Regions from separate parts of the Lacrimispora cavernae genome, predicted to be linked through region 2. Evidence: predicted binding sites of a transcription regulator. Region 2 holds the regulator's gene; the other holds the start of a gene.
What was found. Region 2 encodes HrcA, which represses chaperone genes, less so after heat shock. Its sites were predicted from a motif close to TGTTAGCACTCNNNNNNNNNGAGTGCTAACA; they were not measured.
Positions count from the first base shown of each region.

Region 1: the regulator HrcA is predicted to act here: its motif matches at 8,781-8,811, upstream of ABFV83_RS09395 (Hsp20/alpha crystallin family protein).

Region 1 is NZ_CP157940.1:1,967,195-1,981,998, forward strand. Features, by position in the region: gene ABFV83_RS09345 (methyl-accepting chemotaxis protein) at 1-1,098, opposite strand, end outside; gene ABFV83_RS09350 (aminopeptidase) at 1,249-3,324, opposite strand; gene ABFV83_RS09355 (calcium:proton exchanger) at 3,330-3,650, opposite strand; gene ABFV83_RS09360 (VanZ family protein) at 3,619-4,116, opposite strand; gene ABFV83_RS09365 (hypothetical protein) at 4,286-4,435, opposite strand; gene pyrE (orotate phosphoribosyltransferase) at 4,603-5,280, opposite strand; gene ABFV83_RS09375 (dihydroorotate dehydrogenase) at 5,313-6,215, opposite strand; gene ABFV83_RS09380 (dihydroorotate dehydrogenase electron transfer subunit) at 6,216-6,992, opposite strand; gene pyrF (orotidine-5'-phosphate decarboxylase) at 7,002-7,919, opposite strand; gene ABFV83_RS09390 (YkgJ family cysteine cluster protein) at 7,974-8,630, opposite strand; gene ABFV83_RS09395 (Hsp20/alpha crystallin family protein) at 8,896-9,309, shown strand; gene ABFV83_RS09400 (nitroreductase family protein) at 9,399-10,172, opposite strand; gene pepF (oligoendopeptidase F) at 10,207-11,991, opposite strand; gene ABFV83_RS09410 (GNAT family N-acetyltransferase) at 12,323-13,087, shown strand; gene ABFV83_RS09415 (GNAT family N-acetyltransferase) at 13,091-13,726, opposite strand; gene ABFV83_RS09420 (PocR ligand-binding domain-containing protein) at 13,898-14,677, shown strand; gene ABFV83_RS09425 (YebC/PmpR family DNA-binding transcriptional regulator) at 14,743-14,804, opposite strand, start outside.
Region 2 is NZ_CP157940.1:2,713,697-2,728,500, reverse strand. Features, by position in the region: gene lepA (translation elongation factor 4) at 1-807, shown strand, start outside; gene hemW (radical SAM family heme chaperone HemW) at 797-2,011, shown strand; gene ABFV83_RS12875 (3D domain-containing protein) at 2,130-2,852, opposite strand; gene ABFV83_RS12870 (3D domain-containing protein) at 3,049-3,633, opposite strand; gene hrcA (heat-inducible transcriptional repressor HrcA) at 4,011-5,060, shown strand; gene grpE (nucleotide exchange factor GrpE) at 5,078-5,722, shown strand; gene dnaK (molecular chaperone DnaK) at 5,792-7,654, shown strand; gene dnaJ (molecular chaperone DnaJ) at 7,749-8,885, shown strand; gene ABFV83_RS12845 (glucan-binding protein) at 8,926-9,483, shown strand; gene ABFV83_RS12840 (TSUP family transporter) at 10,164-10,907, shown strand; gene prmA (50S ribosomal protein L11 methyltransferase) at 10,917-11,873, shown strand; gene ABFV83_RS12830 (16S rRNA (uracil(1498)-N(3))-methyltransferase) at 11,938-12,675, shown strand; gene ABFV83_RS12825 (cysteine desulfurase family protein) at 12,714-13,868, shown strand; gene thiI (tRNA uracil 4-sulfurtransferase ThiI) at 13,918-14,804, shown strand, end outside.

The DNA.
Region 1 (14,804 bases), 750 kb from region 2:
ACGTGCCTCTTTTGCATTCTGGGCATTGACGTTTATCTGGTTTGATATATCACTTATGGCAGCTGCAAGCTCCTGAATGGAAGAAGCCTGCTCCGTAGCTCCCTGGGACAATGCCTGGGCGCCGGAGGATACCTGTTCCGAACCATTGGCTACCAGATCCGCTGACTGGTTAATGCGGAAAAGGGCTTCGCTTAAATTATTTCTGATTCCGCACATGGCCATAAGAATCGGCTCATAATCCTGAACATACTGTTCCTGATGCTGGGATTCAATCCGAAAATCACCCATTGCCAATGATGTCAGCAAGTTGCTGATATCGTCAATCATGTTTCCAATATTGGAAATGGTGGTCCGCATGCTGTCAGCCAGAACTCCCAGCTCATCCTTTGACTGGTAGTTTAACTGGATATGAAGGCTTCCCTTTGACATTTCCACTGCCGCCTTCTCGATTTCTTTAATAGGCGCCACGATGCTCTTGGTCGTGAAAATCGAAAAGCCCAATGTAGCTAATACAGCAAGGAACTGCAAAGCGACCACTGCTATCTGGGTTATTCCTGCCGCCTTCTGAGCGTTTATATAATTGTCATTGGCTCCTTTACTGGCATCGTCACTGATTTTCACCAGATCATCCTGAACCTTGGTGAAATAAGGATCTAATGATTCAAAGAATATATCTGCTGCCTGTCTGGTCTTATTTTCCCTTGCCAGTTTAAACACCTGATCCTTAAAAGGCTGAGCCTCATTTAAGGTATTCTCGATGCTGTCCACCATGGATTGGTCTCCCTGATAGTTTTCCCTTAAAAACTGTATCTTGTTACGGAATTCTTCAAGGTCCGCCTCTGCAGCATCAATATATTCACCGGTAGTCTGTAAGTCCAGGCTCATGGTTGCATATCCTACATTTTTAGCCGCGGACTGAATATCACGTCTCATCTCAAGAGTCTGCATATCGATCTGGTGTCCGTTGTTAAAGAAATCTACAAATTTACCGTTGTTTTGCCTTAAGCTTACCATGGAAATTGTGGAAACTATTAAAAACAGCACAAGGATAGCCCCAAAAGCAAGTCCAATTCTATTACCAATCTTTAAATTCTTCACCTTTGTCCTCCAATCACTTTATCTATCCTATTTTTGTATAACTACTAAATCCATATATATCTTATCGGCAAGTCTTGCTTTTTTATAAGCATTTTAATATAATTTGTTAAATTTTTGGATATTTCTCGTTTTTTTAATTATTTTTTGCAATTAAAGTCCTGCTAAGGGAATATTTAATTCCTCCGTGCCCTCTAATACAAATCTGCCGTCATCAATAATTAAAACCCTTTCTCCGGAAACCGTGACAGCCTCTATCTTATCCAACTCCGCATAAGGTATAGTTATATCCGTATGACAGCTGAAATACGCCTTAGATACATCTTCTTTTCTGAGAATGGAAACTTCATTATCCCTGGCAATGATCTCCTTGCCATTGGGATTGTAAACAGGGCTTTCCTCCGCCCAGCTGTAACAGGTGTCGCCCACTGCAAAATGGGGTCCCATCTTTTCCACAATGAGGATTGGCAGTTTATCGATAATTCCGAACTTACGGGCCATAGCATAAGCCGTGGTATTGGTACCTATGGCAAACTCTCCCATGGGAAGGGTATCGTGGTTCTTTAAGATCACCTGTTTCACAAGGGCCTTTCCTTCCGACGGATCCTCAAAATTGCTGCAGGAATAGTCCTTTATCATACCATTTTCAAAGGTCATAACAAGATCTTTAAACTGGAAATCCGTAATATACACCGAACTGACTGCCAAAGTTCCTTCCGTTCCCGCAAGCCTTGGGGACGTAAACACTTCTCCAAGAGGAATGTTCACATCAGCCACACAGTTTTCAAACTTTGTTTCCTTATTCTTGTCTGTCAGCGGACGAAGGGCCACTTTAAGGCGGGTCCTGTTATTTCCTTTTCCCGTTACCTCCACATAATCTGCCTCATCCAGAACATCGATAACCGCCTGCTGGATTGCCTTATATTTCTCATAATCAAGGGTGTTGATTGCAATGGTCTCTTCAAATATCTTTTCAAAATCCTCCCCGATTTCCGGTACCGGAAAAGCAATGATGGTGAAGCTGGTCTCATCTCCTGGTACGTATTGATTGAGAATTCTTGAGGTTTCATTGGACATTTCCGCTGAAAGCTTTTCCTGTTTGGCATCCAGACGGTTGGCTTCCGGCTTATTCACCGGATCAAAGCCTTCTTTTCCAAAGGTTTCAAGCACTGCAGGCCCGGCAAAGGCTGCCGCCTGTTCCTTGTAGGTTTCATAAGCCACCTTTAAAACTGCCGCCTTCCGGTCTTTAAAGGCTTTATTCAGATAAAGTGCATCGTCGTAACGATGATCGTAATCATACTGTCTGTTAGGAGATGTACTGTAGTAACCGGACTTCCGGCCGGCATTGGTATTGACTGTCCAGACAGCCGCACGGCAAAGGATCACCTTAAGACCAAGCTTTTCGAAGTTCTCCATGGCATATTTCACCATGCGCTCAAAGCCCAGCTCATAACGGATCTGTACTGCTCCCTTTTTCTTTAAATCCCTTCCCATTACCTCAAATCCTTTGCGGTATCCTTCGGTATAGGTATCCGCCATAAGGCGTACCCTTTCCTCTGGCAGGGAATTTAAGAATTCTGCGGTTTTTAATTCTGAATCGGAAATATATTCGCCAAAATAATATAAATACCGAAGATCCCCTAAGTCATTCTCCCGGATGATATCCGCTGCAAAGGAAAGCGTCGGATCAAGCCCTTCCCTGACCCGGAAGGTAACCGTATGATCCGTATAATCGCTGACAAACCAGTAGATTACTTCCTTAATTTTGGAAACCTCAGGGATTTCCTCCTCAAATATGTTGTAAATTTCAATCAGCGTTTCATTTAAAATGGTAAGATCCGTAAGTCTCCACTCATGGACAAAAACAATATCCCCGCGGATCTCCTTATACAGATACGAAAGAAGCTGGCCATAGCCCTCTCCCAGCTTTGATACCGCATATGCCGGGTTCGCATAGCTCTCCTCATAATGGCCGGGTAAAATATCCTGATAAAGCTTCTGGTTCCATTCCCTTAAAGCCTCCACAGAAGCCTTTTTCTGGTCCCCGGACTGAGTAAACCGGAGATATTCCCCCATCATGGTGATGAAGGACGCTGTCCTGGCAAAATAATCACGGTAAGGTTCCGGCACCGTTTGTTCCGTTGCCATCTGCCCGATCCGCTCCATTGACAGCTCAAAGCGCTCCTTAATATCCTCATTTTCCTGTTTGAACAATACTTGATAATCCATAATCTTTACCCCTTTATTCCTATAATGATAAGCACTGTCCAAAGAATGATAAGGCCCAGACTGATCCCCATTCCTATTTTAGACAGTATGTATTTTTTTTCCTTTTCAAAGAAAGAAAGAACACCATAAACCAGTGAAAAAAGTGAAATCAACAGGCTGCAGAAGCAGACAGCTGCCACATTAAGCTGCGCCTGCCCTTCAGCCATTACGGAGCTGACGATTCCAATGATTCCAAGTATAAGTGCCCCGATCGCAAGTCCCAGGGACAGAAAGCTTCTTTTTGCAAAGGGCTTTCTAATGTAGGACACTCTTTTCTGCTTTTGCACGCCTTTTCCTCCTCATTCTCACTCTTGTATGCTGAATGATTTTATACAGGATGTATCCAAGGATACCTCCCAGTGTATTCAATAACATGTCATCTACATCAAAGCATCCCACCTTGAAAATAAGCTGGGTGGTTTCAATGCTTAAGCTGAACAGAAAGCTTAAAAGCATTGTATTAAACCAGTGGCGGCTCCTGCGGCTGATGACCGGAAGAAAGAAGCCGCAGGGCATAAAGCCAACAATATTTCCCACAATATTCAGCAGAAAGGATTCCAGGCCGACCACATGGCGGTATATAATAAAACGCCGTATTTCCTTAAACGGGGTTAAGTTGTATGCATATTCCTGCTGGACCCGGCTCCCCCTGCCGAAATAATCGGAAAAAAATAAAAAGTATGCCAAAAAGATCAGGTAAACTATAAAGATTACCCAACCCATCTTCTGCCGTTTTGTCGCATTTCTAATCATAACAGCTCCATCTATATGCGGTGCTATGGAAAACAGGTTTTCCTTAGCTGCCGCGGTATTCGCCCAATGAATATGCAAGCATATTCATTCCGCTCATTACTCGCGCCAAAAAGAGAGAGGCTGCTTATAAGCCACACCTTTCCACCAGCATCCTCTCCTATAATATCAGTTAAAATGTAATTTCAGATTTTCTCTTCAGCAAAAACGCTCCATTTATAATTGATATGGTCCCGGCGGCAATTCCTATAACGGTCATTACAATTCCAACACCAATACTTAAAGCGCCTATATTTCTCATAGTTTTATAAACTCTCTCCATACCAAGCTCTCCTTTCCTCTTTCAGCCCATGCTTCTTGGACATTAAGGTATACCCGCAGGGTGTTTCCTTATTCCTGCCCATGCTTCTTGGGCATAAAGGGATACCCGCAGGGTATTTCCTTATTCCCGCCCACGCGTTTCGGGCATAAAGGTGTCCCTGAAAGGGATTATTTTACGCCATAGATTTCGTAATAAGCGTCAATGGCCTCTTTTATACCATCATCAATAATAACTTTTCCATTATACTCCCTGTTATGCAGATATTCAATGACTTCTGCCATGGAAACGATGGCTGCTGCTTTAAATCCATACTTCTCCTGGATTTCATCCAAAGCTCCCTTGTCCCCTTTTCCCTTTTCCATGCGGTTTAAGGAAACCATAAGGCCTAAAATCTCCACATCTCCCTGGGCCTTGATAATGGGGAAAGTCTCTTCAATGGATTTTCCGGAGGTCGTTACATCCTCTATAATCACCACCCGGTCTCCATCCTTTATGGGGCTTCCGAGGAGGATACCTGCATCACCGCCATGATCCTTCTCCTCTTTTCTGTTTGAACAGTACTTGATTTCCTTTCCGTACAGCTCATGAAAAGCGATGGCAGTTGCTACGCTTAAGGGGATACCCTTATAAGCCGGCCCAAACAGAACATCAAAATCATCCCCAAAATTATCGTGGATGGCCTTTGCATAGTATTCTCCCAGTTTTTTTAGCTGCGCTCCTGTCACATAGGAACCTGCATTCATAAAAAATGGGGACTTTCTTCCACTTTTCAGTGTGAAGTCGCCAAATTTAAGGACATTGCTGTCTACCATAAATTCAATAAATTCCTGCTTATACTGTTCCATTTTTTTATCCTCTCTATCCAAAATAGTGCCTCTTACCGTACAGCTCCAATCAGTTCCCTGATATCCTCTACATGATATTTCTTCATATAATCCTCTATGCCCTTAACTACCTCTTCCGCAGCATAAGGATTCCGGAAATTGGCTGTTCCCACGGAAACAGCCGTAGCCCCTGCAAGAATAAATTCCATGGCATCCTCAGCATTCATGATTCCGCCCATGCCGATTATAGGAAGCTTCACCGCATTGGCAGCCTGATATACCATGCGCACTGCAATGGGCTTAATAGCAGGGCCTGACAATCCTCCCGTTTTATTGGCGACAGCAAAGGTGCGGCGGTTAATATCGATTTTCATACCGGTCAAGGTGTTAATGAGGGAGAGCACATCTGCGCCTCCGGCCTCAGCCGCCTTTGCCATTACCCCAATATCCGTCACGTTGGGGCTCAGCTTCATGATGACCGGCTGCTTTGCATACCTTTTAACTTCCCTTGTTATGGCTTCAACCGCTTTGGGATCCTGCCCAAAGGCGATTCCTCCCTCTTTTACATTGGGGCAGGAAATGTTGATCTCCAGCATATCCACCGGCTCATCTGCCAGCCGCTCCACAACTTCAATATAATCTTCTGTGGTCTTTCCGCACACATTGACAATGATTTTCGTATCATACTTCTTTAAAAACGGAATATCTCTCTTAATAAAAACTTCCATTCCAGGATTCTGAAGGCCGATGGCATTGATCATGCCTCCGTAGGTTTCCGCGATTCTGGGTGTCGGGTTACCGGGCCACGGCACATTAGCCACACCTTTTGTAACCACCGCGCCCAAATGATTTAAATCAATCATCTCGCTGTATTCCTCACCGGAACCAAAGGTGCCGGAAGCAGTCATAACCGGATTCTTAAGCTCCACTCCGGCCAGATTTACTTTCGTATTCATCTAAAATTCTACCTCCTCAGCCTTAAATACCGGACCATCCTTGCAGATACGCTTATTGTGAACCATGGAATGCTCGTCCACTGACTTGCTTTTGCATACGCAGGCAAGACAGGCTCCAATGCCGCAGGCCATCTTTTCCTCCAGGGAAAGATAACATTCCATTTCATTTTCAAAGGCATAGGCCTTAAGAGCCTTTAGCATGGGAGTAGGACCGCAGGCAAAAATCACATCGCCCTTTAAGCCGTTTTCCCGGATGGCATCTAAAACATTACCCTTAGTTCCGGTGCTTCCGTCCTCTGTGGCAATATAAGTATCTCCATATGGGTGAAATTCTTCATTTAAAAACAGGGCATCCCGGTATCCAAGCACCACCTGTTTCTCGCAGGGCAAATGCTTTGCCAGCTCCAGCATGGGAGGAATTCCAATTCCGCCGCCGATCAAAAATGCCTTTTTCCCTTTTCCGCCGGCTTCAAGGGGAAATCCATTGCCAAGAGGTCCCATGACCTCAACGGAATCACCTTCCCTGTAATGGGAGAACTCTTCCGTTCCTTCCCCCACAACCCGGTACACCAGCCGTAAAAGCCCCTTCTTCTTATCAGTCTCACAAATACTGATGGGGCGGGGCAAAAGCTTTGCCCCATCCTTTGTATATAGGTCAACAAACTGTCCCGGTTCTGCCTGGGCAGCGATTTCCTCTGTCTTAATCCACATGCTGTATACATCATCTCCGAGCCGTGTCTGGCTGGCAACCACTGCAATTTCCTTTACCTTTGCCATGCGATCCCCCTATAATACCCTGTTGATATCGGAAACCATATCAATAACCGCCTGTCTGGAGGCTTCACCGAAATGCTCTCCGCCAAACCGGGCGTAGCTTTCAGATTTATAGGCTGCAATAATTCCCCTGGAGGAATTTACAATAGCTCCCAGGCCGTCCTCGTTAAAGCAGGGCTTTAAATCCTCTGCCGTTCCTCCCTGGGCGCCGTATCCTGGCACCAGGAAATAGGTGTTTGGCATCAGCCTGCGGAGAATCCTGCTCATCTCCGGGTAGGTGGCCCCCACAACAGCTCCCACATTGCTGTAAGTGCCATCCATGCATTCTGCTCCCCATTCCACGACCTTTTCTGCAACCAGTTCATACAGCGGCCTTCCGTCAATCAGCTGATCCTGGAATTCACCGCTGGAAGGATTGGAGGTTTTCACAAGAACGAAAAGGCCCTTGTCTTCTTCCCTGCATACATCCACAAAGGGCTTCACGCCATCGGTCCCCAAATATGGATTGACCGTAAGGAAATCTGTACCGAAAGCAGAAAAGCTTTGGTTTCCAATCTTCACCTTACCGATGTGCGCAGTAGCATAAGCGGCTGATGTGGAACCAATATCTCCTCTCTTAGCATCTCCAATGACGAAAAGCCCCTTTTCCTGGCAATAGTTCACAGTCTTTGTATACGCTTTCAGGCCTTCGATGCCAAACTGTTCGTACATGGCAATCTGAGGCTTAACGGATGGAATCAGATCATATACATGATCAATAATTTCTTTATTGAACTGCCAAATAGCTTCCGCAGCACCTTCTAAGGTTTCACCGAATTCTTCAAATGCCTTCTTTGTAACATGCTCTGGTATATAGTTTAACATGGGGTCCAAACCTACACAGATTGGGGCCTTTGTTTTTTGAATTTTGTTTATTAACTGCCTGATCATAGCTTCCTCCTTGGATCTCTTCGCCCTTATTTTTCTCTATTCTTACCAATTCTATCATAAGAAAGAACTGGCTTCAAGCCTTTTGCCAAACTGATCGAAAAAATCCTGGTCCCTGTCATAGGGCGTAAGATAAAACTGCTTTAAAACATACATGCTGATCTTATTTGCCAACGCCTGATCCCCATCTTCTTCCATTTTCCTTTCCAGCCGTTTTAAAAAGAAATGCCAGTCTGACACGTATTTCTCATACCGCTTTGCATCAGGGGTATCAATCCATTTACGCACCTTGACCTTTGCCCTGTTTTCCCTTCTGCACTCATGCACCTGGAGAAAATATTGAAACCCCTGTTCATCATAGATCCGCCCCAATGGGAACAGACGGCAGATTCCAGGGCGGAAGCTATGAATCCCGCATCGCCCTTCCTGGTTTAAAAAACCGCACCTTTCCTCTTTTCCTCCCATTTTTAAGTTAGGCAGTACGATTCCATCCACCACATTTAGTTCCAGCTTATCTGCAAGCAGTGCCTCCAGGGTACAACGGAGATTTTCCGTCAGCCGGAAACAGTCAAGGGGATCCAGGATAACCGACTGCCCCATCCCCTGACAGCAGGCAAAACAGCCCTTGCAATCGCCGCAATCAGCCTTTACCATATCGTTTAAGCCGTATAATTTTCCATCTGAGATCTCTTTCCAATCGATTTCCCGTTTCATGAATAATATTCCTCAACTTTCTTTTTAACAAACATGGATATTCTACCATTTCCGGCCAATACATTCAATGACAGATTAATTTGTTTGTAAAAGTCAACACTTGTTTATGTGAAACCGTAAATTCAGGACTTCACAGAATTTTTACAAACTAATTAGCACTCACCTCTTGACAGTGCTGATAACGTGTGTTATATTACATGTATAACAAATAGAAATGCACCGGGTAGCCGGTGACAAATATATTACCAAAAAGGAGGAATCTTTTATGTTATTAACCAAAAGAAATAACTTATTTGATGAATTTTTCAATGATCCATTTTTTACGGATGCATATCATGACAGGCAGTCCCTGATGAAAACCGACATTGAAGACAAGGGAAACGACTATGTCATTGAAATCGAGCTTCCTGGCTATAAAAAAGAAGAAGTGCGAGCCGAATTAAAAGAAGGATATCTGACTATTTACGCGGAAACTGTTTCCGAAAATGAAGTAAAAAATCAGAAAAACTTTATCCGCAGAGAGCGTTACAGCGGTGCTGTAAAAAGAAGCTTTTATGTGGGTTCCGGCCTGAAACAGGAAGATGTCAGGGCATCCTTTGAAAACGGCATCCTGAAGCTGGTTGTTCCAAAAGAAACTCCTAAGCAGATCGAGGAAAATCACTATATTACCATTGAGTAAAATACCTTGAAAAATACGGAATAAATAAAAAGGGAAGACCCCCATTTTCAGGGTCTTCCCTTTCTTTCTGTACCAGCAGATCGATCTTATCAGCCTTTATACTCTTTCAAAAATGCCGTAGTTACATATGCCCCACTTTTATAAGACTTTTTCTCCATGGTTTCCTCTGCTTCCAGCTTAACATTCATCCACATTTCTTCTGCAGCAATAGTCAAATGAGCAAGCATGATCCCCATGCAGATTCCCCGCATGGACACAAAAGAAGATGACGGCAGGAATTCCCTGCAGGAAAATACATAGATTTTATCACGATAAACAATAAAACGCCAGGGCTGGGTATTCATGGCCGACGGAGCAAGGCGGACAGCCTTTAATATATTCTTTAAGGATTCTCCTGCTTCTTCCTTAAACACGCATAATTCCTTTAAAGGAAGCCGTTTCGCCGTTGCAGGATCACGGTAAAGCAGGGTTTTGGGATATCCAAAGGCAACTACGATTACCTGCTTTAACCCTGGCGGAGCGGACTCCGGAACCTTGGTGTTCCCCAGATAACAGGTACCAAGCCCTTTTCCTGTCATATATAAAAGAACATGCTCCAGCACATATCCTGCGTTTGCCAGATATCCCTCCTTCTCCTCGGAGTAAAACACCAGATAATAAGGAGCCTCCACCTTCCACAGTCCCTTAACAGGCAAATGCTCTTCCATATTTTCACTTATTCCCAGCTTAATCTGAATATCCCCGTACAGCCTTGGTATATTTTCCCCAAAATAAAGAATGTCCTTTAACAGCTGTTCCGGGACTTCTTCTTTCTTAAATTTTCTGATCGATCTTCTTTTAAATATCATCTGATACAGATTCATACCTGCTCCCCTCTCCTCTATCCGGCAACCGGACTTAAATAAGCCGGCTCATTTCTTCCAAAAGCCCGGCAAATACCTGGAGTGCGTCCTTTACCGGTTCAGCCGTCCCCATGTCAACGCCGCACAGCTTTAATAAGCCTATGGGAGTCATGGAATTTCCGCCGCTTAAAAATTCATAATATCCCTTGAGCGCATTCTCATCCCCCTCAAGAATCCTGCTGCTGATGGCGATGGCAGCCGAAAACCCTGTGGCATACTGGTATACGTAAAACGGTGTATAAAAATGCGGGATTCTGGACCATTCGTAATCGATTTCCTGATCAACCACCATGTCCGGGCCAAAATACTCCTCATTCAGCCTGTGATATATTTTACAAAGGACCGACCCAGTGAGCACCTCTCCTTCCCCTGCCAGACGATGAGTCTCTGCTTCAAACTCCGCAAACATTGCCTGCCGGAAAAGCGTCCCACGGAAACTGTCCATAAAATGATTCACAAGGTAAGCCCGTTCCTTTTTATCTGACGTGGTTTCCAATAGATGACGGATAAGCAGCGCTTCATTGCAGGTAGAAGCTACCTCCGCCACAAAAATCTTATATCCTGCGTCAACATAGGTCTGGTTTTTATCGGAAAACCAGCTATGGAGGGCATGCCCCATCTCATGGGCCAGAGTAAATACGCTGTCAAGAGTTCCATTAAAGTTTAAGAGCACATAGGGATGGCTTCCGTAAACTCCCCAGGAATAAGCGCCGCTCCGCTTTCCTTCATTTTCATACACATCAATCCACCGGTTGCTGAAGCCTTCTCTTAAAAGAGACAAGTATTCCTCTCCCAGGGGCTTAAGGCCCTCCAGCACCATGACCTTGGCTTCCTCAAAGGTGATTTTACGTTCTTCCCTTGAAACCATTGGTACATAAAGGTCATACATATGCAGTTCATCTACCCCAAGAGCCTTCTTTCTGATGGATACATATCCATGAAGGTTTGGCAGCCCCTCATGAACCGCTTTTATAAGATTATCATACACTTCCTCCGGAATCTCATTCTCCCCAAGAGAATGGGCTCTGGCAGAGGAATAATTTCTTGCCTTGGCGTAAAAGGCCGCCTGCTTCACATTGGAAGAAAAAGTAGCAGCCAGGGTATTGTTAAACTGGCCATAGACGCTGTACAAAGCCTCAAACGCGGACTTTCTCACCCTTCTGTCCTGTTTTTCCATAAGGGCAACATAATTTCCATGGGTTATCCTGACCGGCTGATTTTTTTCATCCATTATTTCAGGAAATTTTACATCCGCATTGTTAAACATATTAAAGATCTCGGAAGGGGCGGATGTGGCTTCCATGGATTTTGCCAGCAGGGCTTCCATAGGGGCTGATAACGTATGGGCCTTCTTCTTTAAAATAATCTCAAAGGTCCTGTCATAACGTTTAAGCTCCGGCGTGTATTTCCGGTAGCTGTCAAGGGTTTCCTCCGGTATTTCCAGGATTTCCGGTATCAAAAATGATGACAGCTCAGCCGCCTCATAGGAAAGGGACCTTGCCCTGGAGGCAAATTCCTGATATCTGGCATTGCCCGTATCTTCGTCGGATTTCTGCTTTCCGTATACGAATAATGTTTCTATCTTCAGGGATACCTCTTCATCAAACTTCAGACAGGAAAAAAGCACCTCGCCAGAATCTGCCAGATGTCCTTCATAACTTTTATAACCTGAAAGCGAGCGTTCTGTTTCACGGAACAGATCCTCCCATGCACTCTCAGACGGCAGGATGTCCGCCAGGTTCCAGGTATCGCAAACCGGTATTTCTTCTCTCTTTTTCAAATAAATCCCTCCAACTCCTTCACTTGTGTTTATTCTATCACCCAAATTTCAAAGAGACAATCAGCAATATGGAAAATATTTTATTGAATTTTGACATTTTTTTATTGTATTATATTATCGGAAGCCAAAAACGCTTCCGATAATCGGATGGGCGGTCTAAAAGACAGCCCTTTATCTTCACTTGCCTTGCAGGCTCAGATAACCTATATTATGAAAACAAAAAGATGTTTTCATAATCGGATGGACGGGGCACAGAACGCCCCTTTTATCTTCACTTGCGCTGCAGGTTCAGATAACCTATACTATACGAAAACGAACCAGGAGTCCAGCCATGAATATAATACGAACGAAAACCCCCAGCAAAACGCAAATCAGCGACTTACACCGCCTGCAGGAAACCTGCAGAAAACATGACCATATTTCTCTCACCTTTCCGATGGATGAGGACTGTATCTTTTACTTATTATACGACGAAGCCAGCCTCTTATCCGCCCTTTCCACTTTTTTTAATGATAACGGGGACTATGAATGCTGCGCTTTTACCCTTCCGCCAAACAGGCAGAAAGGTTATTTCATGATGCTTCTGGAAGAACTGCTGAAGAAAACGGACGACAGTGATCTGGTCTTCCCTGTGGAGGAGATCTGTGAGGATACTGTCCAAACCCTTCATGCCATAGGAGCCTCCCTTTGGTATCAGGAGCATTTAATGGCACTTTCTGCTTCCTCTTCTTTGAAAACCGGTCTGGTTAAAGACAACCGTTTTTCTCCGTCTCTTACGCTATCTATGGCTTCTGATGAAGAAGGACCTTCCCTGTGTACGTTTCTGATAAAGGACAACCCCGTGGGCTCCTGTTATCTGGATTTCAGGGGACAGAGCGTCTATTTTTACGGGTTTGAAATTACGGAAAATTTACGGAACCAGGGGCTTGGCAGCGCCTGCCTTTATCTGCTTTTGGAAACCTGCTTTTCCCGGCCTGGCTCTGAAAAACTGAAAAAGCTTTCTCTTCAGGTATCCGGCCAAAATGCCCCAGCCATGGCATTATACAAAAAAGCAGGCTTTCAAATTACGGAAAGCCTGTCCTATTATATATACTAAGCATTATTTTATTTCCCGGACCATGCAGTATTGTTTTAAATGAAAACGCTTTTCCACAATACTGAAGACCTTGAAGCCGAAATGTTCATAAAACTGTACATTACTTTCATTGTGTGTTTCCAGGGAAATCATGAGCTTATTCTTGTCTGCGTAGTCAATGGCTTCCCTTAACAGGAGAGAGGATATTCCATGATGCTGCACAGCAGGACGCACAGCCAGATAAATGATGTGCAGCCGTTTCTCCTGGTCAAGCCGTTCCGTCCAGCTTGAATTCAAATAATCCCTTCCCTGGAGAAAATTCCAGAATGTTTTTAAAGAAGGATTTTCCTTGATCAGATAGCCGTCCGTCTTTAAAAGGGCGGCTGCTTCTGCCAGATAGTAATGAAAGGCATTGTAAGGCTGGGATTCATCATCCACCACAAGGATCCCGTTAATTTCCGGGCTGTCGGCATATATTTCACAAGTTTCTAAAAATTCCTCAATATCACATTCAAATAATTCCGGGAGCAGACGGCTCCTTGTGTTTCCGTCAGGGATCAGGCTGCAATAAAGCGGATCTCCGGCAAAGCATTCTGTCAGCAGTTCCTTTAATTTTTCCACATCTTCTTTTTTTACCCGGTACAATCGGTCGCTATCCATAATCTTAATCCTCTTCCATTTCCTTTTAACACCGTACCACTTTTATGGCGTACATTCATTTCTTTTCATCTTTTGCTCCATTACTTGCTTGTAATTCCCTCTCCAATATTATATAATATTATATATAAAAGTTGTATAGCACTTTACTACAGAAAGGGCGGCAAAAAGAGTATGATTGACATCAAAAAATTCATTGATCTAAATGCTTTGCAAAAAATTCAGAATCAATTTTCCGACTCCACCGGCCTGGCAGCCATTGTGATAGACGCAGAAGGCAATTACATAACAAAGGGGAGTAATTATTCTGATTTTTGTATGAAGTACACCAGAGGGAGCCAGGAAGGTCTCCAACGGTGCCAAAAGTGCGATGCGGAAGGAAGCGGGGCCTATTTCTGCCATGCAGGGCTTATGGACTTTTCCACCGACATCATCATTAACGGTGAAAAAGTAGGCGCTGTCATAGGTGGACAAGTACTCCCCAAAGAACCTGAGGAAGAAAAATTCCGAAGCATTGCAAGAGAGATCGGCGTAAACGAAGATTCTTACGTGAATGCGCTTAAAAAGATTCCGGTCCGGTCCGAGCACATGATCCAGGCTTCCGCCCAAATGCTGGGAAACATTGTAAACCAGCTGGTCAATCTTGAATATATTAAAGCCCTTACACAAAAAAGAAACAACGTTCTTGATTCCGAAATAGGAAATATCCAAAGATCCTTAAGCGAAGTGACAAATAAAACCCGTGATCTCCAAAATGTTGCCTCCATGGAAAATATCCTCTCCATCAACGCCTCCATTGAAGCCGCCAGGGCTGGAGAAGCAGGGGTAGGCTTTGCCGTGGTTGCCAGAGAGTTTGGAGATATATCAAAAAGCTCCGGAGCTGTCTATCATAGGATCCATGAGCTTGTTGGAGAAATCGAAAAATCCGTAAGGAATTTAACGGAAATCGACTAAAATATAAAAAGTGAGGAAAGCCTGCTAAAAGCTTTTCCTCACTTTTTTATTATTGTGTATAAACTTTATTCTTCCCAGTTATGGTAAGTGGCCTGTACGTCATCTTCCACATCCAGAAGATCCAAAA
Region 2 (14,804 bases):
TCTCTTGCCCTTGGCTTTGGTTTCCGATGCGGATTTTTAGGTCTCCTTCATCTGGAGGTCATTCAGGAGCGTCTGGAGCGGGAATATAATCTGGATCTGGTGACAACGGCACCCGGCGTTGTTTACCGTGTTTATAAAAAGAACGGCGAGAAGCTGGAGCTGACAAACCCTTCCAACCTGCCCGACCCAACGGAAATCGAATATATGGAAGAGCCAATTGTCAGCGCTGAGATCATGGTGACCACGGAATTTGTAGGCGCCATCATGACCCTTTGCCAGGAACGGAGAGGCGTGTATCTGGGCATGGAATACATGGAAGCTACCAGGGCACTCTTAAAATATGAGCTTCCTTTAAACGAGATCATTTATGATTTCTTTGATGCTTTAAAATCCCGTTCCAAGGGATATGCGTCCTTTGATTATGAATTAAAGGGCTACCAGAGATCTGAGCTTGTAAAGCTGGACATCCTGGTGAACAAGGAAGAAGTGGATGCCCTTTCCTTTATTGTCCACGCATTATCTGCCTATGACAGAGGCCGCAGGATGTGCGAAAAGCTAAAGGATGAGATTCCCAGACAGCTTTTTGAAATCCCCATCCAGGCGGCTATCGGCGGCAAGATCATTGCCCGTGAGACAGTGAAGGCCATGAGAAAGGACGTTCTTGCCAAATGTTATGGCGGTGATATTTCCCGTAAGAAAAAACTTCTTGAAAAGCAGAAAGAAGGTAAAAAACGTATGCGCCAGGTTGGTAACGTAGAGATACCACAGAAGGCATTTATGAGCGTACTGAAATTAGATGATGAATAAAAAAAGTCTTGAGATTTATGTGCATGTCCCGTTTTGTGCGCGTAAATGCGCTTACTGCGATTTCCTCTCATTTCCCGGAAACCAGCAGATGAAGCGGGAATATACAAAAAGGTTAATAGAAGAGATTAAATGCCAGAGTGCCAAAGTCAAAGAATACCAGGTGATCAGCGTATTCATAGGGGGAGGCACTCCTTCTATATTAAGTGTAGAGGACATGACAGCGGTTCTCCATTCTCTTAAGGAGGGATTTGATATCCTGGCTGATGCAGAGATCACCATGGAGGTAAACCCTGGTACGGTTACGGCTGAGTCCCTTTTCTGCTACAGAGAAGCAGGAGTGAACCGGATCAGCATGGGACTTCAGTCTGCGGATGACAAAGAGCTGCGCTATCTGGGCAGAATTCATACTTATGATGAATTCCTGAAAAGCTATCAGAGAGTCCGTATGGCAGGATTTGACAATGTGAATGTGGATTTGATCTCAGCAATTCCCGGGCAGACATTGGAATCATGGAAGAATACCTTAAAAAAGGTGACCATGCTGAAGCCGGAGCATATCTCTGCTTATAGCCTGATCGTGGAGCATGGAACTCCTTATTATGACCGGTATAAGGAAGATAGTAAGATGGAAAGCAAATCCCTGACACCGGAAGAAGCCTGTTGTCTTAAGTCCCTGCCGGATTTGCCGGATGAGGATACAGAGCGTGAAATGTATTACCTGACCAGGGGATTTCTGGCTGACCAGGGGTATGAACGGTATGAGATATCCAATTACTCCAAAAAGGGCTACGAGTGCAGGCATAACATCGGCTATTGGACAGGAGTGGAGTATCTGGGCTTAGGTCTGGGGTCTGCTTCCTATATGAATGGATGCCGTTTTCACAACACTCCTGTTTTCAATGAGTATTGCAGCGCCCGCCTGGATCAGGAGGAAGAATTTCAGAAAGTGCTTAGGCAGGAGTTTGAACAGCTGACAATAGAGGAGAAGATGGAAGAGTACATGTTTCTGGGACTGCGTCTGACGAAAGGTGTCTCGGCCCAGGGATTTGTCAGCAGCTTTGGCCACAACATCAGGAATGTTTATGGTATGGTGCTGGATGCGATGGAAGAAGAAGGCCTTATGGAGTTTAAAAACGGATATTACCGCCTGACGTACAGGGGGATCGACATCAGTAACTATGTCATGAGCCGGTTCCTGGCATAAGCCGGAGCCGTATGCTGAAAGGAAAGGGGTAAACGGTATCCTAATGGTAAGACACAGAAAAAGACGCTGTGTTTAACGATTAGAGTGCCGTTTACCCCTTTCTTTCCGGGATACAGTGCTATTGAACGAGATATACTTCCACACTTCTGGAGCCATAGGCGCGGGTTTCTCCATGGGTGTTGAAGAAAATATCAATGTGGTTTCCCTTGACCCCGCCTCCGCAATCCTCTGCCGTATAGATGACTCCGTTTATCATGATGCGGCTGCCATAGGGAATGACCCTTGGATCAACAGAAATGGTATGGTTTGCGGTTGCAATGGTTCCTGTGCTGGTACGTCCTCCCCAGCCTCCGGAGCACTTCCGGCAGGGACAGTAGGCAGTGGTTTTAAATGCGCCCAGGGAACGGAGATTAGAGCTGCTGTTTTGAAGGCTGGCGGCAGCGGCAGCGCCGACTCCATGAACTCTGGTACCGGAGAGCTTCTGGCCGGCTGTATAGGCCTCTACCAGGTAAGTGCCGTCTCCATAGGAATTCCAGGAGACCGGTATTTCAAAACCATAATTTCCGGTTCCGTTGAATACCAGATCCTCCCGGTACTTGGAGGCAGCAGTGGTAAGCTCTGCCACGATCTGCCCGTTTGACTGATTGGTAATGACAATCTTTACTTCTGCCGCAGAGCTGGGATCAGAGTTGTTAATGGCCCAGCCTCTGACACTGCTTTCGTCTGCATTGTCAATAATACCTGCTGTCTGGGCTGCCAGGGTATTCCATGCACTTATTAGGAAAAATGCCATCATTAGTAAGGTTCCTAAGAACCAGTGAATTCGTTTTGTTCTTTGCATATTACAAATACTTCCTTTCTTTCTTACAAACTGTAACATATTTTAAATATATTTATAATTATATGTAACAGAATTGTAATAAATGAGGTACAAGTAATCATTTTACACATTTTTCCAAATTTGTCAAGGTTAAGACGAAAAAAAAGCCGCAGAACAGTGAAGTGATTCGCTGTTCTGCGGTGTCATATGGCATTTCCTACCGTTCAATGACTGCAAATAATTCTTTTGTTTGTCTTCCAAAATTCAATGCTTCTGTACGGGTTGCGAAGAAAATATCTACTTTGTTTCCTTTCACGCTGCTTCCGATGTCCTCAACGGTATAGACGATGCCGTCAATCATGACCTTTGTTCCAAGAGGAAGGATCGTGATATCCGCGGATATGGTATGCTGCGGCTGCGGAATTGTTCCGGAATAGGTCCGGCACTGTTTGCCGGAGTTTTCGCTGTTCGGACAGTATGCAGTGGCGGAGAAGAGCCCCAGGGATTCTCCTTTTTCATAAACCGGCTTTGCCGGCTCTTCCGGTTTTTCCGGCTCGGTCGCTTTTTTCTTAATGCCAGGTCCGATTTCCCCAGAAACCGTCTCGGTACTGGCTGATGCCGTCTGGCTTTCCGTTTCGGTTTGTATGGTTTGGTGATCCGTTCCAGCGCTTTCGGACTGTACTTGATTCACAGTTTGGTCTTTTCCCGTAGTCTCAGCTGCAAGTGCAGTTGTAGACAACAGCAGGATACAAAGAAGTGTCAGGAATCCTGTGATACTCTTTTTCCCTGAAAAACTATTCATAATTTACCTCCAAATGGATCAAGGGGATATGCTTGCATATCCAGCTGGCGCCCGGCAAAGCGGGGCACGCTGTTCACAAGCTTAAGGTTGTAAGAAGTTTTTCTTTTAACCGGCCTCTTAATCGTGTTGTTATGGTGTCTTATTTACCATTATATTACAAAAGTGTTAAATGTCAAGAAAAAAATGTCAATAGCTTTGTAATATTTAATAGATAATTGAGGAAAAATGTACAAGCAGGTCACAAAAACTTCACCAAAAAATTTTACAGGAATGTATTGACAAAAGTAGAAAAAAAGAATATATTATGAAAAGAAGATGTTAGCACTCCCAAACGTTGAGTGCTAACAAAAAAAGACTCAGAAAGGAAGTGGGGCAGTTTGAGTGACAGGGATCAGTTGGATGAGCGAAAAGTAACTATATTAAAAGCCATCATCAAAACTTATCTGGAGACCGGAGAGCCGGTAGGTTCCCGTACCATATCAAAGTATACGGATTTGCACTTAAGCTCTGCTACCATCCGAAATGAGATGTCTGATCTGGAGGAGCTGGGATATATTGTTCAGCCCCATACCTCCGCTGGAAGGATTCCTTCTGACAGGGGTTACCGCTTTTATGTGGACCAGATCATGCAGGAAAAAGAAGAGGAAGTCACTGAAATCAAAGATATGATGTTAAAGCGGGTGGATAGGGTAGAGCTCTTATTAAAGCAGATGGCAAAGCTTCTTGCACAGAACACCAATTACGCGGCAATGATCAGCGCACCCCAGTACCACCGGAACAAACTGAAGTTCATTCAGCTTTCCAAGGTTGATGATGAAAAGCTTCTTTTGGTAATTGTGGTGGAAGGCAATATTATTAAGAACACCATGATACCCATTCATACGGAATTAGATGACGAAGGACTTCTGAATCTTAACATTCTTCTTAACAATGCCCTTAACGGGCTGACCATAGAGGAGATCAATCTTGAAGTGATCAGCAGGATGAAAGTTCAGGCAGGGTCCCACTGTGATGTGGTGGACCGGGTTCTCACCGAGGTGGCCGCAGCCATCCGGGGGGATGATGAAGACCTTCAGATTTATACCAGCGGTGCTACGAACATTTTCAAGTATCCGGAGTTAAGCGATGGTGAAAGGGCCAGTAAGCTTATCGGTACGCTGGAACAGAAGGATCTTTTACAGGGGTTGATCGATGATGTGAACAGTTCGGAGAGCGGATCCGGAATCCAGGTATATATTGGCGATGAGGCTCCTGTTAAGACAATGAAGGACTGCAGCATTGTAACCGCCAACTATGAACTGGGGGAAGGCTTAAGAGGTACCATTGGAATCATTGGTCCGAAACGGATGGATTATGAAAAGGTACTCAGCACATTGCGCAATCTCATGACGCAGCTGGATACCATTTTGAAAAAAGATGAAAGGTAAAGGGTAGAGCATTGAGCATGGAAGATGTGAAAACAGATGAGAATCTGGCAGACGAAACTGTTTATACAGAGGATGCCGTTTCCGCTGAAAAAGAAATAGAAGGCGCAGAAGCCTGCGGGGATAATGGAACCCAGGAAAATGTTCCGGAGGAAGAAACGGCTGCAGAGGATTCCAAAGAAGAATCCGGGAAAAAGGGCCTTTTCGGAAAAAAGAAAGAGAAAAAAGACCCAAGGGATGAAAAAATAGAGGAACTGACAGACCGCCTGCAGCGGTCCATGGCTGAATTTGATAATTACCGCAAGAGAACAGAAAAAGAAAAATCAGCCATGTTTGAAATCGGAGCAAAGGATATTGTTGAGCGCATCCTTCCGGTAGTTGATAATTTTGAAAGAGGCCTTGCAGCCATTTCAGAGGAGGAAAAAAAAGCTCCTTTTGCTGATGGAATGGAAATGATATACAAACAGCTTATGAAAACCCTGGAAGAGGCCGGTGTAAAACCGATTGAAGCAGTAGGAAAGCCGTTTGATCCTGATTTCCATAATGCGGTAATGCATATTGAAGATGAATCACTGGGTGAGAATATAATCTCCCAGGAGCTCCAGAAGGGTTATACCTACCGCGACACCGTGGTAAGGCATTCCATGGTGCAGGTGGCTAATTAGTTATATGGCATCAGGAAACATAAAATTGGTAATCATTTATTTTTGTTTATTAAATAGGAGGAAAAAACTATGGGCAAGATCATTGGTATTGACTTAGGTACAACAAATAGCTGTGTAGCCGTTATGGAAGGCGGTAAACCAGTTGTAATTCCCAACAGCGAAGGCGTAAGAACCACACCATCCGTTGTTGCATTTACTAAAAACGGAGAGAGGCTTGTAGGTGAGCCTGCAAAGCGTCAGGCAGTAACAAACTCTGACCGCACCATCTCTTCCATCAAAAGACATATAGGCACGGACTACAAGGTGGCTATTGACGGAAAGAATTACAGCCCTCAGGAAATTTCTGCCATGATTCTTCAGAAATTAAAGGCAGATGCAGAGGCTTATTTAGGAGAAAAAGTAACCGAAGCGGTTATTACCGTACCGGCATATTTTAACGACGCACAGCGTCAGGCAACCAAGGATGCCGGTAAGATTGCAGGCCTTGACGTAAAGCGTATTATCAACGAGCCGACAGCAGCAGCTCTGGCTTATGGACTTGATAATGAAAAAGAGCAGAAGATCATGGTATATGACTTAGGCGGCGGTACTTTTGATGTTTCCATCATTGAAATCGGCGACGGCGTCATCGAAGTTCTTTCCACCAACGGCGATACCCGTCTGGGCGGTGATGATTTCGATAACCGCGTGACTCAGTGGATGGTAGATGAATTCAAGAAGGCAGAAGGCGTTGATTTATCCGGCGACAAGATGGCAATGCAGAGATTAAGAGAAGCTGCTGAAAAGGCAAAGAAGGAATTATCCTCCGCTACCACAACCAACATCAACCTTCCGTTTATCACTGCTACCTCTGAAGGTCCAAAGCATCTGGATATGAATCTGACCAGAGCAAAGTTTGATGAGCTGACAGCAGATCTGATCGAGCGCACTGCGATCCCGGTACAGAATGCATTAAAGGATGCCGGCATTACTGCTGCTGAGTTAGGAAAAGTATTGTTAGTAGGCGGATCTACCCGTATGCTGGCTGCACAGGAAAAAGTAAAACAGCTGACAGGCAAGGAGCCTTCTAAATCCCTGAACCCGGATGAATGTGTTGCCATCGGCGCCAGCATCCAGGGCGGAAAGCTTGCAGGTGATGCAGGTGCAGGCGATATCCTGCTTCTGGACGTAACTCCCCTTTCCTTATCCATTGAGACCATGGGCGGCGTTGCTACCAGATTAATTGAAAGAAATACGACTATCCCCACAAAGAAGAGCCAGATCTTCTCCACAGCGGCTGACAACCAGACAGCGGTTGACATCCACGTGGTACAGGGTGAAAGACAGTTTGCAAGAGATAACAAGACCTTAGGCCAGTTCCGTCTGGATGGAATTCCTCCTGCAAGAAGAGGCGTTCCTCAGATCGAGGTTACCTTTGATATCGATGCCAACGGTATCGTAAATGTTTCCGCTAAGGATTTGGGAACAGGCAAGGAACAGCATATTACCATTACTTCCGGCTCCAACATGTCTGATTCTGATATTGATAAGGCAGTTAAGGAAGCGGCTGAATACGAGGCTCAGGATAAGAAGCGCAAGGAAGGCATTGACGCAAGAAACGATGCAGACTCCATGGTATTCCAGACAGAGAAAGCTCTGCAGGAAGTAGGAGATAAGATCGATGCAAACGATAAGGCATCTGTGGAAGCGGACTTAAATGCATTGAAAGAGGCCATAGGCAGAGCTCCTATTGATGAGATGACTGATGCTCAGATCGAAGACATCAAGGCCGGCAAAGAAAAACTGATGAACAGTGCTCAGGCTTTATTTGCAAAAGTTTATGAGCAGGCCCAGGCTCAGGGCGGTGCCCAGGGCGCAGGCCCTGACATGGGAGCGGAAAATGCTTCCTACCAGGACAGCGATGTAGTTGACGGAGATTACAAAGAGGTGTAAACTAGTCTGGTCAGTAGACAGGACTTTGGGAAAAGTGTTGTAGCGATACAGCACTTTTTCCCAGTTGCTTTAATCTATGAAAGGTAGACCTAAGATGGCAGAGAGTAAAAAAGATTATTATGAAACCCTGGGTATTCCAAAGGATGCGGATGATGCAGCCATTAAGAAGGCTTACAGGGTATTAGCTAAGAAATACCATCCTGACACAAATCCCGGAGATGCCGCAGCTGCTGAGAAGTTTAAGCAGGCTTCCGAGGCCTACAGTGTCCTTAGCGATCCTGATAAAAGACGCCAGTATGACCAGTTCGGTTCTGCTGCCTTTGACGGAAGCGGAGGAGCAGGCGGCTTTGGCGGCTTCGATTTCAGCGGAGCAGACATGGGAGATATTTTCGGAGATATTTTCGGAGATATCTTTGGCGGAGGACGAAGAAGCAGCGCCCAGTACAATGGGCCATCTAGGGGAGCAAATGTCAGAACCAGCATCCGCATCACCTTTGAGGATGCGATTTTCGGCTGCGAGAAGGAGATTGAGATCAATTTTAAGGAAGAGTGTTCCTCCTGCCACGGAAGCGGTGCAAAAGCGGGGACCTCACCGGTTACATGTCCGAAATGTAATGGAAAAGGAAAGATCATGTATACCCAGCAATCCTTCTTCGGCCAGATACAGAATGTTCAGACTTGTCCGGACTGCGGAGGCAGCGGGAAAATCATTAAGGAAAAATGCCCGGACTGCTATGGCAGCGGATACAATACAAAAAGAAAGAAATTTAAAGTTACCATTCCGGCAGGAATTGACAACGGACAGTCCGTGCGCCTTGCAGGTGCAGGAGAGCCGGGAACCAATGGCGGAGAGAGAGGCGATCTGCTGGTAGAGGCAGTGGTATCCAACCATCCGATTTTCAAACGCCAGGATACCAGCATTTTCTCAACAGTACCCGTTTCCTTTGCCAAAGCTGCCTTAGGCGGAACCATCCGGATCAAGACTGTGGATGGGGAAGTGGAATACGAAGTAAAGGCGGGAACTCAGACTGATACCAAGGTACGCTTAAAAGGAAAGGGTGTCCCTTCCTTGCGCAACCGGGCCATTCGCGGCGACCATTTTGTTACTTTGGTGGTTTCAGTGCCCGAACGCATGACAGAGGCTCAAAAAGAGGCGCTTCGTAAGTTTGACGAAGCCATGAACGGCACAGGCGAAGGCGACAAACATAAAAAAAAGGGAATCTTTAAATAAGGATTCCGGAAGATACATGGTTTTAAATGGAGGGGAAGGTATGGGAAGGCTTGCAAAAAAACTGGCACTGACAGTTGCTGTTATGTGGATAGCGGTTCTGTTTCCGGCTGCCGTCATGGCCGCAGACGGGCAGACTGTCCGGGAGTTTCCCGGCTGGAACGGTTCAGGTACAAAAATCAAAGGGCCTGTTGAGGGAAGTGAATCTTTTGACTACTGGGACGATGATGATGATGACGACGGCCCAGGCAGCTATAGCTGCCAGAGAGGCTGGCGCTACAGCCCTTCCGGCTGGTGGTTTCAATACAGTGACGGAAGCTGGCCATCTAACTGCTGGAAGTATATCGATGGCAGATGGTACCGGTTTAATTGGGAGGGCCATATGCTGACCGGGTGGTATGCAGATGAGGGAGGTCTTAAGTATTACTTAAATCCGGTGGATGACGGTACAATGGGTGCTATGAGAATAGGCTGGCAGATCATTGGCGGAAAAGCTTATTACTTTAATACCATGTCCGATGGCCATCTGGGAAGGCTGCTTACAAATACGACCACTCCTGACGGATATAAGGTGGGAGCTGACGGCGCATGGATTCAGTAAACTTGATTGAATGTTTTTAAAAGGTATGGCGGAAATTTTCTGCCGTACCTTTTCTTTCATTTGATTTTTATTTTTCCGGATCGTATTTTTCGTCCCGGGGCCAGGGAGATGAATCATTTTTTGCAAATGAGGAAGAGTTGGCAATCTGTCAGGAAGCAGTTTTAGAGGCAAAAAGAGATATTGATCATTAGATGGAAAACAATAAAAGATGAAACAGAAAGCTTTCATTGTAAAAAAGCAGGAGACGCACCTGACGGCTGAAATGCTTCAGCCATGAGGTGCGTCCCCTGTTTTTCATTACAAATGTTTTTTGCTTTGTAATTTGTGAAAATAGTTCCTGTTTCAATTCCAATCGCTCAGGCGGGTGTGATGGGGTGTAATGCATCAAGGAATTTCGTTTACTTGATATTTTTTTGCCCTTGCGACCGGAACGAAACAAAAGTTATTCTCATCCGTTCAATTAGTTAATGCATCAGCTACAGATTTTATTGCATCTTTTTTAAAAAAAATTATTTTTTTTGTAAAAGATGAAATAACCCTTCAAATTTCGTTGATGTTAGATGCTTGCAAGGGATTTCATTGTATGTTATGATATTTTGTGGTTTAAAGCTGAAAGAACTTCGTTCCTATACTATAATAAGAAAATCCGGCTCCCGGATGCCAAGGAAAGGAAAACGCCTATGTACCAATATCTGATCGTATGCCCTCTTGTTTTTCTGGCAGGATTTGTGGACTCCATAGCAGGAGGCGGAGGACTTATATCCCTTCCCGCATATCTGGCAGCAGGGGTGCCTCCTCATTTGGCCATTGGGACCAATAAACTGGGTTCCACCATGGGAACCGTGATCTCTACGGCCAGGTATGCGAAGGGCGGCTACATTAAAGCAAAGCTGTCTCTGCTTGCCGCACTTTTTGCTGTGGTCGGCTCTGTAATCGGAGCGCATTTATCCATGCTTGCCAGTGAGCGGGTATTAAAAGGCATGATGCTGGCGGTACTCCCGGTTGTTGCTTTTTATGTTCTCAGGAATAAAAACCTGGGAGATCAGGAGGAAGGCAGTCTGCCTGAGAAAAAGATGCTTTTAATCAGCATATGTGCAGCGCTGATCATTGGAGGCTATGACGGATTTTATGGACCAGGGACGGGAACCTTCTTACTGCTTATTCTGACCGGATTAGCCAAAATGGATGTCAGGAGTGCATCAGGTACCACGAAAGTGATCAATTTATCCTCCAACATTGCAGCATTGGTGACTTTTTTAATAAATGGAAAGGTTTTGATTCCCTTAGGACTGGCGTCAGGACTATTCTGTATTGCAGGCCATTATATCGGATCAGGTCTTGTAGTGAAAAATGGATTAAAGATTGTGCGCCCGGTAGTTTTAGTGGTGCTTTTGTGTTTATTTGTAAAAATTATAAAAGGATAGGGAATTGCTATGAAATGGAAGAAATTTACGCTGACCACAACCACAGAGGCCGTGGATTTAGTCAGCAGCATGTTTGATGAAATCGGAATAGAAGGAATTGAAATCGAAGATAATATCCCTCTTACGGAAGCAGAGACAAAAGGCATGTTTATCGACATTCTGCCGGAGCTTCCGCCGGATGAGGGTGTTGCAAAGGTCAGCTTTTATCTGGAACCGGATTCAGATATCCAGGGCATGCTACAGCGTGTGGAAGAAGGGCTTTCCGAGCTTTCCATGTTCACGGATTTAGGGGAATGTACCATAGAGTCCGGTGAGACAGAGGATAAGGACTGGATCAATAACTGGAAACAGTATTTTAAGCCGTTTACCGTGGATGATATCCTGATTAAACCTACCTGGGAGGAAATCCCGGAGGAGCACAAGGACAAGCTTTTAATTGAGATCGATCCGGGAACTGCCTTTGGAACCGGACAGCATGAGACGACCCAGCTTTGTATCCGTCAGCTGCAAAAATACGTGACACCGGAGACAACCCTCCTTGATGTGGGAACCGGAAGCGGAATTCTTGGGATCACTGCCTTAAAGCTGGGGGCAAAAGAGGTGTTTGGAACAGACCTTGATGAAAATGCCATTGCTGCTGTTAAGGAAAATATGGAAGCCAATGATATTCCTGTGGATAAGTTTCAGGTATTGCAGGGTAATATTATTAATGACAGGGCAATACAGGAGAAAGCAGGCTTTGAAAAATACGATGTGGTGGCAGCCAATATCCTGGCGGACATCATCATCCTGCTTCAGAAGGAAATTTCTGTCCATATGAAAAAAGACGCTGTTTTCATTACTTCCGGCATCATTAACATGAAGGAAGAAGCGGTGAAAAAAGCATTTGAGGAAAATGATGCCTTTGAGTTTGTGGAAACCACTTATCAGGGCGAATGGGTCTCTATAACGGTCAGAAAGAAATAGGAAGAGGGCGCCTTCCAGGCATACCTTTATGTCCAAAGAACATGGACAAGAAAGAGGAAACAGAATGTATCACTTTTTTGTTAATCCGGATCAGATCGGAGATTCAGTAATCCGGATCATGGGGCCGGATGTGAACCATATTAAAAATGTCCTGCGCATGGGCGCCGGGGAACAGATTTTAATCAGCAATGGGGTAGACAAAGATTACCTGTGTGAGATAACCTGCGTGGCTTCTTTGGAAGTGACGGCTAAAATCCTGTCTGTAGATGAGGGAGGCGCCGAGCTTCCTGCAAGGCTCTATCTGTTTCAGGGGCTGCCAAAGGGCGACAAGATGGAGTTAATCATACAGAAGGCCGTAGAGCTTGGAGTACACAGGATCATCCCGGTGGAGACCAGACGGGCCGTGGTACGGCTGGATAAAAAGAAGGAAGAATCAAAGCTTCGCCGCTGGAGGGCAGTATCTGAAAGCGCTGCCAAGCAGTCCAAGCGGCTTGTTATACCGGAGGTGTCCGGTGTCATGTCGTTTCAGGAAGCTCTGGCCTTTGCAAAAGAGCTTGAGATAACAGTCATTCCATTTGAACATGCAAAGGATATGGCAGAGACAAAAGAAATCCTGTCCGGTATTAAACCTGGAATGAGCGCAGGGATATTTATCGGACCGGAGGGCGGCTTTGAAGATTCTGAAGTGGAGCTTGCAAAGAGTTTTGGTGCAAAACCCATTACCCTGGGAAAACGGATTCTGAGGACGGAAACTGCCGGCCTTGCCATTGTATCCGTGCTGGCTTTCCAGCTGGAAGGCTGATGGGGGCCGGGAAACCACGAGGAAAGGAAGAGCCATATATGGAAGCCTATTTTGATAATTCGGCCACAACCAGAGTGTTGGAGCCGGTAAAAGATATTGTTGTAAAGATCATGACGGAGGATTATGGAAATCCTTCCGCCAAGCATAAAAAGGGAATGGCAGCGGAACGGTATACTAAGGAAGCTGCGGAAATCATAGCCGGGACATTAAAAGTTGCACCAAAGGAGATTGTTTTTACCTCCGGCGGCTCAGAATCCAACAATATGGCCCTGATCGAGACTGCCATGGCCAATAAAAGGGCGGGAAACCACATCATCAGCACCGGCATTGAACATGCTTCGGTGTATAACTCCCTGGCATTTTTAGAGGAACAGGGCTTTTCCGTGACCTATCTTCCTGTGGATGCCCATGGGCACATCCGCCTGGAAGAGCTGGAGGCGGCTATCCGCCCGGAAACCATTCTGGTCTCCATCATGTATGTGAATAATGAAATCGGCGCAGTAGAACCCATTGAAGCCATTTCAAAGGTCATAAAAAAGAAGAATCCCTCCATCCTGTTTCATGTGGACGCCATTCAGGCTTACGGAAAATTTGTCATCCGGCCAAAGCGCCAGGGGATTGACCTATTATCCGTCAGCGCCCATAAGATACATGGACCAAAGGGAGTAGGATTTTTATACATTGACCAGAGAGTGAAAATAAGACCTCTGATTTATGGAGGAGGCCAGCAGAGAGGCATGCGTTCCGGTACGGAAAATGTTCCGGGAGTCGCAGGCATGGGCGTAGCGGCTAAAATCATGTATACGGATCACGGAGAGAAGATGCAGTCCATGATCGCCCTTAAGGATTACATGATAAGCAGGCTTTCAGAAATCGACGGGGTCACGGTAAACAGCCTTCCCGGTGATTTTTCAGCGCCTCAGATTGTCAGCGCAAGCTTTTTAGGTGTCCGAAGCGAAGTGCTTTTGCATGCTCTGGAAGAAAGGGACATTTATGTGTCCTCCGGGTCTGCCTGCTCTTCCAACCATCCGGCTGTCAGCGGGACGTTAAAAGGAATCGGTGTAAAACCAGAGCTTCTGGATTCCACGCTGCGGTTCAGCTTCGGGGTTTATAACACCAAAGAGGAAATAGATTACTGTATTGATGTGCTTAAGGAGCTTATGCCTGTTTTAAGGCGGTATCAGAGAGGCTAGGAAAAAGCCTGCCGGGTAACCATGGGCAGGAAAGAGGAAAGGATAACAGATGCAATATCAATCATTTTTAATTAAATATGCAGAGATCGGTGTAAAAGGAAAAAACCGTTATCTGTTCGAGGATGCCCTGGTGGCTCAGATCCGCCACTCTTTAAAGAGGGTAGACGGCGATTTTGTGGTTTCCAAGGAATCAGGACGTATCTATGTAACAGCAGAGTCTGACTATGATTTTGATGAGGTCATAGAAGCATTTAAATGCATTTTCGGCATTGCTGCCATCTGTCCCATGGTTCAGGTGGAGGACAATGGATATGAAGATTTAAAGAAACAGGTTCTGTCCTATGTGGATGAATTCTATGAAGATAAGAATTTCACCTTTAAGGTCAATACCCGCAGAGGAAACAAAAAGTATCCGATAAATTCGGAGCAGATCAACCGGGATCTTGGGGAATTGGTACTTCATGCATTTCCTGAGACAAAGGTCGATGTCCATAAGCCGGATGTGATGCTTCATGTGGAAGTCCGGAATAAGATCAATATTTACTCCCATACCATTCCAGGTCCGGGCGGCATGCCGGTAGGAACCAATGGAAAAGCCATGCTTCTTTTGTCCGGCGGTATCGACAGTCCGGTAGCAGGCTACATGATCGCAAAGCGCGGAGTTAAGATCGATGCCGTTTACTTCCATGCGCCGCCATATACCAGTGAGCGGGCCAAGCAAAAAGTCGTTGATTTGGCAAAGCTGGTTTCTAAATATTCCGGGCCGATTCACCTTCATATTGTGAATTTTACGGACATCCAGTTGTATATTTATGATAAATGCCCCCATGAGGAGCTTACCATCATCATGAGGCGTTATATGATGCGGATCGCAGAGCGGCTGGCAGGAGACAGCGGTGCCATGGCCCTTATTACAGGAGAGAGCATCGGACAGGT